3 regions of the Idiomarina solivarensis genome follow, and region 3 is predicted to be linked to each of the others. Evidence: predicted binding sites of a transcription regulator. Region 3 holds the regulator's gene; each other region holds the start of a gene.
The links. The regulator sigma-54, encoded in region 3, starts transcription at its own class of promoters, with help from an activator protein. The targets are predictions, from matches to a motif close to GTTGGCACGNNNNTNGNNT.
Positions count from the first base shown of each region.

Region 1: the regulator sigma-54 is predicted to act here: its motif matches at 2,766-2,784, upstream of flgA (flagellar basal body P-ring formation chaperone FlgA).
Region 2: the regulator sigma-54 is predicted to act here: its motif matches at 2,498-2,516, upstream of RBK99_RS07480 (manganese efflux pump MntP).

Region 1 is NZ_JAVFHZ010000006.1:165,082-170,553, reverse strand. Features, by position in the region: gene RBK99_RS11395 (flagellar assembly protein FlgT) at 1-482, opposite strand, end outside; gene RBK99_RS11390 (LPP20 family lipoprotein) at 579-1,058, opposite strand; gene flgN (flagellar export chaperone FlgN) at 1,116-1,517, opposite strand; gene flgM (flagellar biosynthesis anti-sigma factor FlgM) at 1,517-1,840, opposite strand; gene flgA (flagellar basal body P-ring formation chaperone FlgA) at 1,922-2,656, opposite strand; gene RBK99_RS11370 (chemotaxis protein CheV) at 2,820-3,752, shown strand; gene RBK99_RS11365 (CheR family methyltransferase) at 3,840-4,676, shown strand; gene flgB (flagellar basal body rod protein FlgB) at 4,758-5,162, shown strand; gene flgC (flagellar basal body rod protein FlgC) at 5,169-5,472, shown strand, end outside.
Region 2 is NZ_JAVFHZ010000003.1:350,909-356,380, forward strand. Features, by position in the region: gene RBK99_RS07465 (efflux RND transporter periplasmic adaptor subunit) at 1-614, opposite strand, end outside; gene RBK99_RS07470 (TolC family protein) at 618-1,868, opposite strand; gene RBK99_RS07475 (hypothetical protein) at 1,941-2,282, opposite strand; yybP-ykoY riboswitch at 2,408-2,545, shown strand; gene RBK99_RS07480 (manganese efflux pump MntP) at 2,584-3,141, shown strand; gene RBK99_RS07485 (ATP-binding protein) at 3,180-4,565, opposite strand; gene RBK99_RS07490 (response regulator) at 4,562-5,227, opposite strand; gene RBK99_RS07495 (phosphoethanolamine transferase) at 5,208-5,472, opposite strand, start outside.
Region 3 is NZ_JAVFHZ010000003.1:65,661-71,132, forward strand. Features, by position in the region: gene RBK99_RS06180 (HPr family phosphocarrier protein) at 1-46, opposite strand, end outside; gene rapZ (RNase adapter RapZ) at 39-890, opposite strand; gene ptsN (PTS IIA-like nitrogen regulatory protein PtsN) at 881-1,351, opposite strand; gene hpf (ribosome hibernation promoting factor) at 1,355-1,642, opposite strand; gene RBK99_RS06200 (RNA polymerase factor sigma-54) at 1,671-3,125, opposite strand; gene lptB (LPS export ABC transporter ATP-binding protein) at 3,147-3,872, opposite strand; gene lptA (lipopolysaccharide transport periplasmic protein LptA) at 3,874-4,416, opposite strand; gene lptC (LPS export ABC transporter periplasmic protein LptC) at 4,385-4,948, opposite strand; gene kdsC (3-deoxy-manno-octulosonate-8-phosphatase KdsC) at 4,945-5,472, opposite strand, start outside.

The sequences.
Region 1 (5,472 bases), on a different contig from region 3:
CTGCCAACACCGCCTAACTCGCGCGCTAAACGTTCAGCGGCCACTTCACCAATATCCCATATTTGCCCCCAAGTGCCATGACTACGGTCGCGTAGTTCAAAGGGGACAACAGTAACCGAGTTTTTATAACTGCTGCGGGCACAGTCGCCTTCGCGGTTCCAAATATCCGCTCTTAACCTGACAATGACACGATCGTCCCGGACTTCTTCACGAACAATGGTGACTTGATCGACATTACCCTGGCTGGTCCATTGAGTTTGTGTATTTTGAAGTACGCCATCAACGACTTGTTGAATGCTGGAGATATTACCACCAGAGGCAAGCAGAGCTTGCTGAAGCGCATTTTCGATTGCTTTTTGGCGTGCTGTGTCGATATCGCCGTTAATAATGCGAGCAGTCCCCTGAGCTTCAACCCAACGCGCCTCGCTTGGCATAGCAACAAAGAAAACAGAGGTCATCAGCAGCAGGATTTTCCAGTTCATGGTGTTAGGCACCTCAGTGTCGGTTTTTCGTCATTTCATTACTGTTGAGGTTGATACTTGCAAAAATCCTGCCACCTTATTTGCGGCTAGTACGGTCTAATAGTAAACCACACGTTTTACTCGTTGTTGACGGTTGGTGCTTTGATACAAGCGATGTACTTTTTCAAAATCTAACCGCAGCTCGGTGGCATAATAGTCGCCAACGGTATAAGTTTTTACTACTTCAGCACCGCGAATAACACCGTCAACTGAGGCTTGAAAGCTGTCTTGCTTTAATACCCAGTCTTCTACGGAGCTGCCACCTGCTATACGCTGTCCGTAAACTTGTTCTGCTAGTTCACGGTAAGCGGCAAGTTTCGATGCGCGCATGGCGTTTAAGTCTTTTAGCTGTGAACTGGCACCTTGTTGAGTTGCTATTGGAGCATAGCCTACTGCATTAATGACCGGAAATTCATCTGGAGTACGGGTTTCCCATTCCACATGCTTCTGATCATAAACAACGTTGTTGTATGCACTGCAACCGCTTAGCAGTAGCGTAGCGGAGAGTAAAACGAATGAAAATTGAAGCTTAGCCATAACGACCTCTGCTGGATCAAAGTACTTAACGTTATAGCGGCAGAAATGGCAAAATCTTTAACGAATTTTACCTTTACTGTTGTAGGTGAGGGTGTCTTTTCTGGCAGACTGCAAAATGGTTTGCTTTAGCTGTTCAATGTTATTTAGCGTTGACTGAACGACTCGTTCATTGACCTGGCTTTGCTGTTGAGTTTCAGCTAATGATGCCTTAATAGAGGAGACCGCCTCGGCCAGGTTTGGATCGTCTTTTAATTGCTCTTTGTCCGGGTGCGAGGCAAGTTGCTGATCAAGTTCAGTAACGCGTTTAAGAGCGTTCTCTTTCTCGAGAGTCAAGGCGTTCATATCCGCGTGCTGGCGATCGACCATAGCATTAAGCTCACGTTGCTGTAACAACGCAAGAGTATCCAGTGACTCGGCCAGTTCCTGTAAAAGCTCGTTGACAGGGGCCAAGACTGCCATTACTCGTTACTGCCGTTACCGAATAAATCGGACTCAAACTGAGCGAGTTTATCCGCCAGCTGCTCAACATTGATTTTGTATGAGCCGCTTTCAATAGCGGTTTTAATTTTATCGACTTTCGCTTGGTCGATTCCACTGCTGCTCATGGCTTTCTCTTGCAGCCCACCAAGGCTTTTCGCCTCGCTGGTCAGAGAAACCGCTTCACCACCTTTTTGAGATACAGAAGCAGGCTTTCCCTGAGAGTCATTCTGTACCTGGCGGTTACCGGATTTGTTGTCAATGTTGGCGTTTTTCAGCCCAGCATTATTAATATTAATTGGCATTGTTTTTAGCCTCGCTAGATAGACGGTCTCAGTCACTTATCGACCACGTTCGAAAAAACTTAAATAAAAATATCAACAATTTTATAAATTAACAGTCACTTCATTGAGTCCTGTGACAACGGCTTGTACCGATTTGTTCGAACGTACATTTTCAACAACAACTGACTCACCTTTTAAACCGTCAGCTAACGCTCTTCCCGCGGCAGTAATTCGTAATGTTTTATCCTGAGCGACTATTGTAACGCTTTGTCCTTCACATACAAGGCATGTGTCGCTGGCATTGATGGCTTGCCCTGCTGAAACCCGCCTTTTTATTCTGGCGCCAACGAGTGCTGTCATATCGGTGAAAACATTAGAGCGTACACGGTTAAGGTCGATTTCAGCAAAAGCCAGATCGCCCTCGCTGATGACTTGTCCTGGAGCCAGGGGCGAGGCGGCTGTTACAACATTCTTATAGTGGTAAACTCGCACCGGAACGTAAGTTCTCCAGGTTGGGACTGTGGCGCATTCGATCTCAACGGTGGTGTAACTATCAAGTGCGGTATTACTTGCCAGGCTGACCTTAGGTTGCTCAGCACACACTTTCGGGGTCATGCGTGGATCCAGGTTGTCGGCAACAATTTCAACGCGACCATTGTCAGGTGCCGACACCCGTTGTTCGATGTAATTATGAGCCATGTCCTGTAACGCTTTATAGTTAAAATGTAAATTAGCGCTGTTGTCGGCTGTGGTATTCGCCTGAACAGGGCCAATAGCGCAGAAAGCACTCGTTACGAAAAAAAGCGAACTGATCAGCAGCGATTTACGTACTATCATAAAAGATCCTGATGTTATCCGTTAAGGTTATCTGGTCGAGTGCCGAAAAAAACGGTATAACGTCAAAAGTTCGGCAGTTCGATGGTTTCGTATGGTTATTGCTGGTGTAAAGCAAATACCGTGCCGAAGTAAAAAATAGCCTGCCACATTACAGGAGTGAACAATGGCTAGTATTCTTGATTCAGTGAATCAGCGCACGCAAATGGTTGGTCAAAACCGGCTGGAACTCTTAATGTTTAACCTCAATGGCAAACAGCGGTTTGGCATTAACGTATTTAAAGTGCGAGAGGTACTGCCTTGCCCTAAACTCACCGCTATGCCTCATCGGAACCCCTTGGTTCGCGGCGTTGCTCATATTCGCGGTCAGGCCATTTCCGTCATCGATTTAAGCATGGCAACAGGTGGCCCTGAATTGGTGGGCACTGAGAACCGTTTTGTGATTATTTCGGAATATAACCGTACCATTCAAGGCTTTCTGGTGGGCGGGGTTGATCGCATTATGAACATTAATTGGGAAGATGTTATGCCACCGCCAAAAGGAACCGGACGCGGAGCTTACTTGACGGCTGTTACACAAATTGAAAATGAATTGGTCGAAATTATCGATGTCGAGCGAATTTTGGCGGACATTATGCCCACCAATATGGACGTTAGCGAAGAAGTGGCTAACGCCCCGATTAATGTTGCTAAGGAAGACCTAACCATTTTAATCACTGATGATTCCTCGGTTGCCCGCAACCAAATTAAACGTGCGTTGCAGTCGTTAGGCATTACGCTGGAAGTTAAAAAGAACGGCAAAGAAGCGTTAGATTACTTAAAAGAGAAATCTAAAGAGGTTGGCGGGCTGGTTCATCCGCATGTGCCGGTGCTGGTTTCGGATGTTGAGATGCCAGTCATGGACGGTTATACCTTAACAGCAGAGTTAAAAGCTGATCCCAATTTGCGTGATATACACGTTATTTTGCATACATCATTGAGTGGTGTGTTTAATCAGGCTATGGTGAAGAAAGTCGGGGCTGATGATTTTATTGCAAAATTTCATCCGGATGAGCTGGCGACAGCCGTTCAAAAATGGCTTAATACTGCTGTAGCCTGATGCTATTGCATCAGGTGATATATCGAACCTGACGTAAATGTCAGGCTACGAAGCGAATAAAACTGAAACGGAAGTTGTTTATATAACGTGTTGAATCGCGAACTAAGTTTATCGGAATATCAAGAGTTTCGTCAGTTTCTTGAGCACCAGTGCGGTATCGTGTTGGGTGAGAGCAAACTGTATCTAGTCAAGAGTCGTCTCAGTCCTTTAATGGGCCGGTTTAACGTCGACTCGTTGTCGGAACTTGTTAAGCGCTCAATGAAGATCAGTGAGCGCGCTCTGCGTGCGTCGGTAATTGATGCAATGACGACGAATGAAACCTTGTGGTTTCGCGACACCTATCCGTTTGAAATTTTAAGAGACCGAATTCTTCCTGAATACAAAAATCACACCGGGCCATTGAAAATATGGTCGGCTGCCTGTTCTTCCGGACAAGAACCGTACTCTATTGCAATGACCTTCTCTGAATATAAAGCAAAACATGCAGGGGCCTTGCGGGGCGGAATAAAAGTCACCGCGACCGACATTTCAAATAAGGTTCTGGAGCAGTGCAGTGTTGGTGAATACGACAGTCTTGCGCTTGCCCGCGGACTTTCTGCAGAACGTCGGAAAAAGTTCTTTACGGAGTCTGACGGTAAGGCCGGCTCAATGAAAATAAAAGATGAACTTAAACAATTCATTCACTTTCGTCATTTAAATCTATTAGACAGCTATTCTTTGCTGGGCAAGTTTGACGTTATTTTCTGCCGTAATGTCCTTATTTACTTTGCCCCGGAAGTGAAGCGGAAAATTATTGCCCAATTCCGGCAATCGCTAAACCCAGGCGGTTATCTTTTCCTGGGTGCCTCAGAGTCTATTTCGGGGCTTACCGATGACTTCGAAATGATCCGCTGCCAGCCCGGCATTATCTACAGAAGAAAGTAACGTCCTCTAAGAATCCCCAGCCTTTTAAACTGGCACACTTCCTGCATTGTCTTCACCATCAAACACTGTGGAGACAAAAATATGGCACTTTCCATGGATAAAATTATGGGAATACAGCAATACACGTTGGGCGTTCGAACCCAGCGTGCGGAGCTTATTGCCAATAACATCGCGAACGCAGATACCCCTGGCTATAAAGCAAAAGGTTTAGACTTCCAGCAAGCTCTGCAACAAGCACAGCGTGGCATAGAAAGCTACAAGCTGGCGCGTACCCACGAAAAGCATTTTAACGTTGAAGTTAAGCCTCAGGGAACGGAGAAGTTCAGAGTGCCCAACCAACCGGATACCGGCGATGGCAATACGGTTGATGTGCAGTTGGAACAAAACTTGTATGCACAAAATGCATTGGAATATGAAATGACCATGAACTTTCTTAACGGCAAAATTAGCGGAGTTAAGAAGGCCTTGGGTGGACAAGGGGGATAGTAAGTCATGAGTCTGTTTAACATTTTTAATATTACCGGTTCGGCTATGAGTGCTCAGTCTGTGCGACTGAATACAACAGCCAGTAACCTGGCCAATGCAAACTCAGTAAGCAGCAGTGTGGGCGAAACCTATCGGGCCAGAAGTCCGGTATTCGCGACTGCTTTATCCGATGCACAGGGTAACTATCGAGGCAACAGTCTGACGAATCAAACTCAAGCAGGCCAGGCCGCAGGAGTAAAGGTATTGGGTGTTGTTGAGAGTCAGAAACCGCTGCAAATTGAGTATGCACCAAACCACCCCATGGCGGATG
Region 2 (5,472 bases), 290 kb from region 3:
TCGCTAACCACAATCCCGCCAATTTCTGAGGTCAGTTGGTATTCGCCGATAGGGTAGTTAGCTTTACTTAAACGCTTAATGTCGCTGGCTGACATACCAAATGCTTTGAGTTGCGCTTGCGCTGAGGTAAAGGCGTTTTTCGCTTCGACAAAGCGTTTTTCACCCACCGTTGACTCGCCGAGTGACTGCACGCGTTGCCACTCGTTAAGTGTGACCAAATACTGACTTTGCGCCTCCGCCATGGTCGCGCTGAAGAGGGTTGCCAGCGGCTCACCTTTTTCGACGTGGTCGCCAATACTGACAAAACGTTTGAGCACGGTCGAGTCGATGCGCGGACTCACGATGTAGCTGTTAAAGTCGTTAGCAACCACCTCGCCCGGAGCATAAACCGGGTATTCAATAACTTGAGTTTGCAAGGTTCGCGTGGTGATATACGCCATGGACAGCTGCTTGCTGGATAGCTCCACGCCTGCACTTTCCTTATGTTCACCTTGCTCGTGTTTGCCTTTTTCCTTGTGGGTATCTTCTTTTTCGTCGTGTCCGTGTTCATCCTGCGCCATAACCGAAAAGCTCAGCGCAAGTGCTATTGCTGCGTATAAAGGTTTTACTGACATCGTTTACTCTCCAATCTCTGCGTTTGTTGGCTGGCTTAACGGCGATAACGTCAGCGCTTTACTGAGTTCGCCCGAACGGTACAACCATTCAATGGCGGCCAACCGATATTGTGTTTGCAGCGCTATCCCTGCAAATTGGCTATCGAGCTGCTGTTGCACAGCGGTGAGGTAGTCTGTGGTGGATAGGTCACCGGCGAGCCAGGACTGTTCAATCACCTGCATCGACTCATCCTGCCGAGATTGAAAGTCTTTTTGCCAGCTTTGCCACTGTTTTTTCACAAAGCGATAATTGTTAAGAGATGATTTCAGTGCTGCTTGCCATTGTTGCCTTAGTGCAATCAAACGTTTTTCTTCAGCAACAGCTTCGCTATTGGCTGCGCGCACCGCATCGCTGTAGTTATTGCGAACCTGTAGTGGAATGCTGAATGATAAGCCAATTACTGTTTCGTTATCGCTCTCGCCCGCTTCGACGCCTACGGTTGGGTTGGCGGAGGTTAACGAGCGTTTCCAGTCGACATCGGCGCGCTTTAATTGCCATTGCAGGTAAGCAGCTTTTAACGCCGGATGTTGTTGCCAGCGAGCCGTTAACGCAGGTTCAACGTTAAATAGCTCCTCATTCACGGAGAGTTGAGCGACATCAATCGTGGTTAGCAGAGCGTTCAACTCTGCTTCAGCGGATTGCAGTTGTTGATAAGCCGCTGCCGTTTGTTGCAGTTGCCGACTTAGTGCGAGTACCGTCAGTTGTTCGTCGACGGCACCTAAGTCACCGGCTTTACGTCGTTCGGCAACCAGGCTTATCGCCTGTTTAACGATTTTCTCTTGCTGCTCGGCCAGTGCGTAACGCTGTTTTGCATCCAGCCATTGCACATAGACATTCAACAGAGTTTTAGCATGCGATGTCGCCGACTGGCGATAAATACTCACTGCCATAGCCGTCATGGCGTCACTCTGACTGGCTCTTGCTTCATTGCGAGTGCTCCAGTCCAGCGTTTGGCTTAGACCAACAGCGTAATTATTGATGTCACCCTCACGCTCTAAGCGTGACGATAAGCTAGGGTTGTACAAAGGCTGACTTAATTGTTTGCCCTGTTGAATGAGTGCTTCAGCCTGCTGTTGAGCTGCTTCAACACTGGGGTGTTGCTGAACAGTTTGTTGCCACTGCTCGGACAGATCCTGTGCATGGGCATAGCTTGAGCTTATTGCCAGGCTGGCGGCAACAAACAAGCGTTTGCTATGTGTCGAAAATGGACCCATAGAGAGACTCCTCGGTCATTTTACTGCGTTAATAATTCGAATTGATCCGCTGCGTTGCAACGTTTAAAACAGTTATGAGGAGATTGGAGGCCGAAATAGCGGTAAAGATAAAGGGTTAGAATAAACTTCAATATAACCAGAGCGAGACGTTTTGAAACGAGGGAGCGCCATAGCTTTTTCTGATTTCATTGCATAAAGATGGAATGAACCGTGGCAGTGACAGCAATGATGACAATCAAAACTGATATCGCCATTAAGAGGAAGCTCCTCCTTATCAATATGAGATTCGTCGTGCTCAAAGCTGAGGTGCTGTTCGGAGGAAGACTGGTGAGACTGGTGCACGTCTGCGACTGCCTGACTAATTTGAGTCAGAACCGCAAACAAAATCACTATGATAAACCCCAGTCTGAACATTATAGCCCTTGGTTTGTAAAGCTATTAAACGATAACGTAATTAATATGGGTTTACAAGAATCTACTTGAGTTCCCAATGTTAGAGGCTGAGCAAAGTTTGTGAAATCTTAGGTTGATTGGTAATATAGCTCATCTTTGGGGAGTAGCCTGTTTCCATAGTTGGAAGCGTTCGTGTCAACATAATTGGCCACATGCCATGGTGCGAACACCTCTCGGTTGGCGAGACCATCGATATATCCATGCTGAAGGTTGGGCGTGTGGGTATATCGTGGACTCAGAATGCACAGCCGGAGATAACTCAATGAACCTAATTGCTCTTCTTTTACTTGCTTTTTCTATGTCAACGGACGCTTTTTCTGCGGCTGTCGGTAAAGGGGCAAGTCTTAACCGTCCTCGTTTTTTCGAAGCACTAAGAATGGGCGTGATTTTCGGGACGATTGAAGCAATAACCCCTGTTATTGGTTGGTTGGTCGGTAAATCAGCAGCCTCTTATGTTGAAGTCTGGGATCATTGGGTAGCCTTCTTTTTATTGCTGGCCCTTGGTTTACATATGGTTTATGAAGGCTTTAGACCCGGCGGAGAAGAGGTAGACAAACCCTCCAGACAATCGTTTTTTAAAGTTTCTCTTACGGCGTTAGGCACCAGCATTGATGCCATGGCAGTTGGTGTAGGCCTGGCCTTTATTGATGTGAATATTTGGCTTGCCGCGGTGCTTATCGGTTTAGCTACAACCCTTATGGTTACTTTGGGAGTGATGTTAGGGCGCTTTGTTGGAGCGGTAATAGGTCATTGGGCAGAAATGTTCGGCGGGATTACTTTAATTGGAGTGGGTTTTTGGATCTTGTTAAGCCACATATAAGAAAAGAGTTTATTAGGATAACGCTATAATTTCACTGTCTAATCTGAATTTGGTAGCTCTATCTGCACTTCAAACCCAGATGGCTGGATATTGTTAAATGATATCTTGCCATGGTGCAATTGTATTATTTTCGAGGTGATGGACAGCCCCAGACCAGAGCCGGCGATATTAGTGTGTTCGCGGAATCGATAAAAACGCTCTCCCATTTGTTCAGTTATTTCGGCGGGCACACCGCTGCCTTGATCTCTTATCTTGATAATAATGCTTGCCGATGTATCAACCGCTTCTATTTGTATAGTGGAGTCTGCCGGTGAAAATTTCATTGCGTTGGATAAGAGGTTGGTCAATGCGCTGACTATTAACGCGTTATTGCACGTTATTTTTATTGTGGGAACACCGATTTGCCATTGGTAGTCCTCGACTTGATTGATGGGTAGGCTATCAATCGCTAAGGAAACCAAGGTTTTAATTTCAATTTCATCAAAGTCGGCAGAATTATCCAAACTATCCAGTCGATTTAAACGCAAGAGTTGATTAACTAAATGCGACATCCGCTCTACGGCATGAAAAATAGCTTTACCGGACTGTTTAGAATCCTCCAGAGATTCAGCATGAATAATATTTTCCGCATGTACCTGAATGGCGCTTAACGGTGTGCGCAATTCATGTGACGCATCAGCAATAAAGCGCTTTTCCCGCTCTGAAAACATCTTAATTTGATGTAATAGTTTATTAATTGCCTGTTTTATCGGGATCAACTCTTTGGGCAGGTCGGACTCAATTGGAGACAGGTTATTTAACGCTCTGGCTCTTAAGTCTAAGGCAAATCTGTTAACGGGTTTCAGTACAAGATAAATAATGAAGAGTATAATTAGGCTGATAGGAACCCACATCAATAATAGCGGGTATAGTTGTTCTGAAGCCAGGTAGCCACTTAGCTCACTGCGTACATCCTGTCGTTGAAAAGTGCGCACCCAGATGCCTTTAGATTCTGAGAAATAACTGTAAATAAACCATGTTTGCGCATCATTCTCTAACGTATGGTAGCCAGCCTCTAAATTTTTAAGTGGTAGTACCCGGAGCTGATTGGTGAAAGCCAACAATTCACCATTGGCACTGTATATATGATAGCCGATTTTTGACTCGTACTTATGGCCGCTAGGGCCCCTCTCATTAGCGGGCTCGTCTTCACCGGTATCATCATAGTTTGATATCGGGATTCTTTTGGGTACTGAGTGAGTTTCCGGGGACGGTGTATAAAATGTTGCTAGCGACTTTGCGGTTTGTGCGAGTTGCGCATCAAAAACTTCATCCAATTCGTGCAGGATATCCCGATAACTGGTCCAGGCTGTAATCGCTAATACCGCAATTACAGCTAAGTTAATGCCAATAACCAATGAGCGGCGAAGCGACCAAAGTTTCATAATGATTCGTCTTTTAATCGATAGCCTAAACCCCGGATGGTGGTTATCAGGCTAGGATCCAGTTTCTTGCGCAAATGGTGAATGTGAACCTCTAACGAATTGCTTTCGTTATCACCATTCCAACCATAACATGCGCTCTCTAGTTGCTCTTTACTCACTATTCTGCCCATATGTAATGCTAATTGTTTAACTAACAACCATTCTAACCGGGTCAAATTGATGACTTTATTGCGGAAACGACATTGTTGTGATGCGATATCAACACTGAGCTCACCGCAGATTATAACATCGTTTAATTGCTGGTTTGCTTTTCGTACCTGAACCCGAATACGGGCTTCTAACTCACGCAGTTCAAATGGCTTTACAACGTAGTCATTGGCTCCCTCATTCAGTGCCAGCACCTTCGTATCAATGTCATCCCAAGCGGTGAGCACGACAATAGGAACTTGTTGGCCTGCCTTGCGGAGCTTTTTGATGAGGGATACCGCATTACCATCGGGTAGGCCGAGATCAAAGATTGCGAGTTCGAATTGGTCGGTTTTGAGAGCACTTTCCGCTTGTGACAGATTCATAGCTAGTTCGACAACATAACCCATACGGTTCAGGCCTTTAATGATACCTTCTGCCAAGGTTTTGTCATCTTCAAGGAGTAGTAGACGCATTCGCATATCTCTCGTTAATCTGCGTTAAATCAAGGTTTGCATTATAAAGTGACGTTTCTACATTAAAGTAACCCAATACAGTATGCGAGAAATTATCATGGCTAATATCGGCATCTGAATTATTTTTCGTCATTTCAAATGTCTTTGTAGGCCAGGTTATCCATGGAATATGACGCTGTTCTTTAGGGGCTAACCAGTTCGGTAAACCATGCAGGTAGATACCGTTATCACCTAGGGACTCACCG
Region 3 (5,472 bases):
GCCCCAGTTTATTGCGAATGATCAAATTTCTGCAAACTTTATCCATGCGGCTTTAATTCCCGGTGTCTGACTTGAACTTTCACTGCCTTTTGCTCGAATCGTTCGGCTAGCTGCTGAGAAATATAAACCGACCGGTGCTGACCGCCGGTACAGCCGGTTGCAATGGTGAGGTAACTGCGATTGCTGCGCTGAAAATGCGGTAGCCAGGTATCCAGAAAGTTCTCCAACTGATAAATGAACTTAGTGACTAAGGGTTGCTGACGGAAAAAAATCTGCACGTCGGTATCTAAACCTGTCAGTAGCTTAAGTTCTGGTTGCCAATGAGGATTGGGTAAAATTCTTGCATCAAAGACAAAATCGGCATCTTTAGGTAAACCGTACTTAAAGCCAAACGACTGAAACACAATAATCAGTTTTTTATCAGCCCTTCCCAGTACGCGTTCAGTGACTTGCTCGCTTAATTGGTGCAGGGACAAATCGCTGCTGTCCAGCCGCCAGGTGGCACGCTCCATTATAGGTTCAAGCATCTTATGTTCTGCCTGAAGTGCTTCGAGTAAAGGCAGCTCTTTTTGTGACAGCGGGTGTAATCGCCGAGTTTCACCAAAGCGCTTTAGTAAGGTATTGTCGTCCGAATCAATAAATAAGATTTCCGGTTCGACACCTTTTGGCAAGAAATTGAGTGAATCCAGCAGCTCTTCAGAGTGCTCGGGTAAATTACGAACATCGATACTAATGGCTATTTTTTGGTACTGGTCTATAACGGCATGGACGAGTGTCGGTAATAAGCTTATCGGTAAGTTATCGACACAGTAAAAACCGAGATCTTCGAGTACACGTAAAGCAATGGTCTTACCGGAGCCTGAACGTCCACTAACAATAATCAGTTGCATGGCGACTGCTCACCTTCGCCAACAAATAATTGATATAAGGTTTTATCAGAGTCAGCCTGGCGCAGCGCCCGCGTGCAATCTTTGTCATTCATTCTCCGGGCAACTGCCGCCAGAGTTTGTAAATGATTTTCGTGTTCAGATTCAGGTACTAACAGAGCGAATATAATGTCCACTGGCTGATTATCAATAGAATCAAACTCTATTGGTTCGTCCAGCGTTAGTAAAACGGCCACAGGATGATTAGCGTTCGGTAACCGGCCATGGGGAATTGCTATGCCAAGTCCAATTCCGGTACTGCCTAAACGCTCACGGTTTATCAGGCTCTCGAAAATATCATGGCGAGTAATGCCTGATAATTTAGGAGCAACAATTTGACTAATGGTTTCAAGCAGTCGTTTTTTACTGGCGCTCTCGACTGCACACTTGGTGCAGTCGGCGCTTAACAATTCACTCAGTTGCATGGGTTAATGTTGTTTCATTTTTTCTTTGTGTTTAATCACCTGACGGTCCAGTTTATTAATTAAACCGTCGATGGCCGCGTACATATCGTCGTGTTTTGCATCAGCGAAAATCTCGCCGCCGTTTACATGCAGCGTAGCTTCCGCTTTTTGAATCGTTTTTTCAACATTTAGGATGACGTGAACATTGGTAATATGGTCAAAGTGTCTTTCCAGCTTGGCAAATTTTGTGTCTACGTAGTCACGTAAAGCGTCGGTAATATCGATGTGGTGACCGGTCAAATTAATTTGCATAACGTCTTCCTTCTTGCAGTTAACAAAGTTACAAAAGACTCTTGCGTTGACTCGATGATGGAATGTTTAACGATTCCCGGTACTTCGCAATTGTCCTCCTTGCTACTTGGATACCTTGTTCGGCTATCAGTTCAGCAATTTTGCTATCACTTAATGGTTTACTACGATTTTCAGCAGCGACCATCTTCTTAATTAAAGCACGTATTGCTGTGCTTGAACACTCACCTCCAGCCTCGGTACTCACATGGCTGGAGAAAAAGTATTTTAGTTCGAATACGCCCCGCGGGCAGTGCAGGTATTTCTGTGTTGTTACCCGCGAAATAGTACTTTCATGCATATCCACTGCTTCAGCAACATCGTTCAGAACCATTGGCTTCATAGCCTCTTCACCATGTTCAAAAAAACCTTGCTGACGTTGTATTATGCAGTTGGCTACTTTCAGTAAGGTTTCGTTTCTGCTCTCCAGGCTTTTTATAAACCAACGAGCTTCTTGCGTGTGGTTTTTTAAGTACTGGCTGTCGGCAGTGGACTTCGCCGCTTTGCTCAGCGCAGCGTATTCTTCATTCACTTTTAATTTAGGTACGCTGTCAGGATTCAATTCGACCATCCAGCGGCCATTTTTTTTTGTCACGGCGACATCGGGGATGACATATTCCACCGGTTGCTGGGCAATTTGCTCGCCCGGGTGAGGGTGCAGCTGTTGGATGAGTCGCATGGTCTGGCGCAAGTCATCTTCCGATAATTTTAGCTTGCGCTGGATTGTTCTGAAGTCTCGGTTTCCGAGGAGATCCATATGCTCAGTGACCAGGCATAAAGCAATCTCTTTATAGTCGTTATCCTGGCTTAGCTGACGCAATTGAATTGCCAGGCATTCGCTGACACTGCGGGCTCCGACGCCGACAGGATCGAAGTGTTGGATGCGTTTGAGCACCATGCAGACTTCTTCGGCACCGACGTCAGGTAATCGCACAGCCTCAATGATTTCGTCAATATCAGCCATCAGGTAACCATTGTTATCTATGGCTTCGATGATAGCTTCTGCAATGTAGGTGTCTTCTTCCGAAAAGTGTGACAGCTGCATTTGCCACAGCAAGTGATCTTGCAGCGACTCACTGGTAGCGCCCTGATAGACCTCAAAGTCACCGTCAAATGACTTGCCCGATGAAGCCGCACCGTTAGTGGGAGTATGGCTCGAATAGGTATCGTCCCAGCTACTGTCAACCGGGAGTTCATCTGGCATTTCCTGTGTTTTTATAACGTCTGAGGTATCTCGTTGACTGTCGTCTCTCTCATCACGACTGCGAAGCTCTGTGCTTTCGCTTTCATGTTCGCCTTCAACTTCCAGCAAGGGATTACTGTCCAGAGCTTCTTGAATTTCAGCCTGGAGATCGAGTGAGGAAAGCTGCAGCAGGCGAATGGCCTGTTGAAGTTGAGGCGTCATGGTCAAATGCTGACCAATTTTTAGCTGCAGACTTTGCTTCATAATGACTGTCCCGGTATCACGTTATAAGGTGAACTGCTCACCGAGGTAAACGTCTTTAACCTGTTGATTCGATAATATACTTTCTGCATCCCCGCTGGCAATAAGCTCACCATGACTGACGATATAAGCGTGTTCACACACAGATAAGGTTTCCCGTACATTGTGATCGGTGATTAGTACACCAATACCACGTTGCTTTAAATGTTCAACAATCTTTTTGATATCAATGACGGAAATGGGGTCAACGCCGGCAAAAGGCTCATCCAGCAATATAAACGTAGGTTCTGCGGCCAGCGCCCGGGCAATCTCAACTCGGCGGCGCTCGCCCCCCGATAAGCTCATACCGAGGCTGTTGGCAATGTGCCCGATGTGGAATTCCTCCAGTAACGCATCCAGCTGTTCTTCACGCTCATTAGCGGACAAGGCTTTGCGGGTCTCTAAAATCGCCATTAAGTTATCGCGCACCGTCAGCTTGCGAAAAATGGAAGCTTCCTGCGGCAGATAACCAATGCCCCGCCGGGCACGCTCGTGCATGGGCAATAGGGTGAGATCGTTGTCGTCGAGTAAGATTTGTCCTTTGTCACTGTTCACTAAGCCAACAATCATATAAAACGTAGTGGTTTTACCGGCTCCATTCGGACCCAGTAAACCTATCACTTGCCCTTGGCTAACTTCCAGGCTGACATCTTTAACGACTTGGCGACTTTTGTAGCTTTTAGCTAAGTGTTTAACTTTTAACGTTGCCATATTAAGGGGTCTCGTTATTTTTTTGGTCAGCGTCAGTTTTAGGTTTCGGAGTGAAAATAGTGATCACCCGACTGTCTTCTTCGCCGGAACTCGTCGCTGTTATGGTCTGCTCTTCCAGGTCATAAGTAATTAAATCACCACTGGAGCTACTGCTTCCCTGTGAAATACGAGCATTTCCGCTAAGCTCCAGTCGGCGCGCAGACTGAAAGTAGGTGATTTTATTGGCTTCTGCATGAATTTGGCCGCCATCCTCAAGTGTTTGACTATACGTCGCTGGACTACCTTCTGCTGTAAAGATATCGGCTTGCTCCGCATTTTCACTGGCGGATGCCTCGAGCCTGTCGGCGCGAATTAATAAGGTGCCCTGGCGAATGATGACATTGTCTGTTAAAACCAAGCGGTTATTTTTTATATCAAGCTTTTCCTGGCTCGATTCTACCTCCATCGGCTGACTAAAGTCAGATTTACCCTGAGCGAACACCGCCGTTGGTATTAAAGCAAGCAGGATAACGTTACTTAGCAGGCTGGAAAATCGTTTTAACATGTCGTTTAAGCTCCATTCGTTGGGCGTTCAGGTCAGCACTCATCCCATCGCCCCGAATTAATAATCTGGGACCGTGAATTGTCACGGGGTGTTCGGTACTCATTGACTCTGCTTTTAAATCAATAATCAGGTATTCAGTTAATACTTGTTTTATCCGAGTATCAGGTTCCAGAGCGCGGATTTCAACATTCCGCTCCAATACCAGAGTTTGATCGTCGTAAAATGTTCCTTGAGCCGCACTCACTTGCCAAATCTCTTTACCCTGTTCAGAAAACACGGTGTAGGTTGGCTGCTCAAGCTCTGTGAGTCCAATCTGATTATAGTGAGACATTTTTCTGGACTTGATTTTATGGGCCAGTAAACCATCGCTTTCAAAAATTCGGGTCTCTAGTCCATAAGCCGTGAAGTCAGGACGCATCAGTTGTTTTGCCGCTGTATTATTACCATCCGTGTCACTACTGAATGGGCGCCAGACCAGTAAAAGGCCTGCGCCGAACAGTAGGATGAGGATGACGGTAATACGTCTGCTCACACACTGGCTCCTGTCGCCAAGTGTAATTGCCCCTGACTCAACATGATGAGGTCACATATTTCACGTACAGCTCCCTGCCCACCAAGGCAGCGCGTGACGTAATCCGCCTCCTGCTGAATCGAGGCGTGGGCATCTTGCACGGCTATGCCCAGACCGGCTGTTTTTACCAATGCTAAGTCAGGTGTGTCATCACCGACATAGGCGACTTGCTCCAGGGTTAAGTTGAGTTTTTGCAGTAACTCGTTGAAAGCGGCTGTTTTATCGTTTTGCCCTTGATAGATAAAGCCAACATCTAAGTGTTCCATGCGGTGCTCTACGATGCGCGAGGTTCTGCCAGTAATAACCGCCGTTTCAACTCCGGCTCTCTTTAAGGCTTTCATGCCAAAACCATCCCGTGTATGAAAGGCTTTAAGCTCTTCACCGTCGTTTCCCAAATAGATACGTCCGTCTGAGAAAACACCGTCGACATCCAGAACCAGTAATTTGATTGCGGAAAAACGCTGAAACAGACTTTTTTCAATATC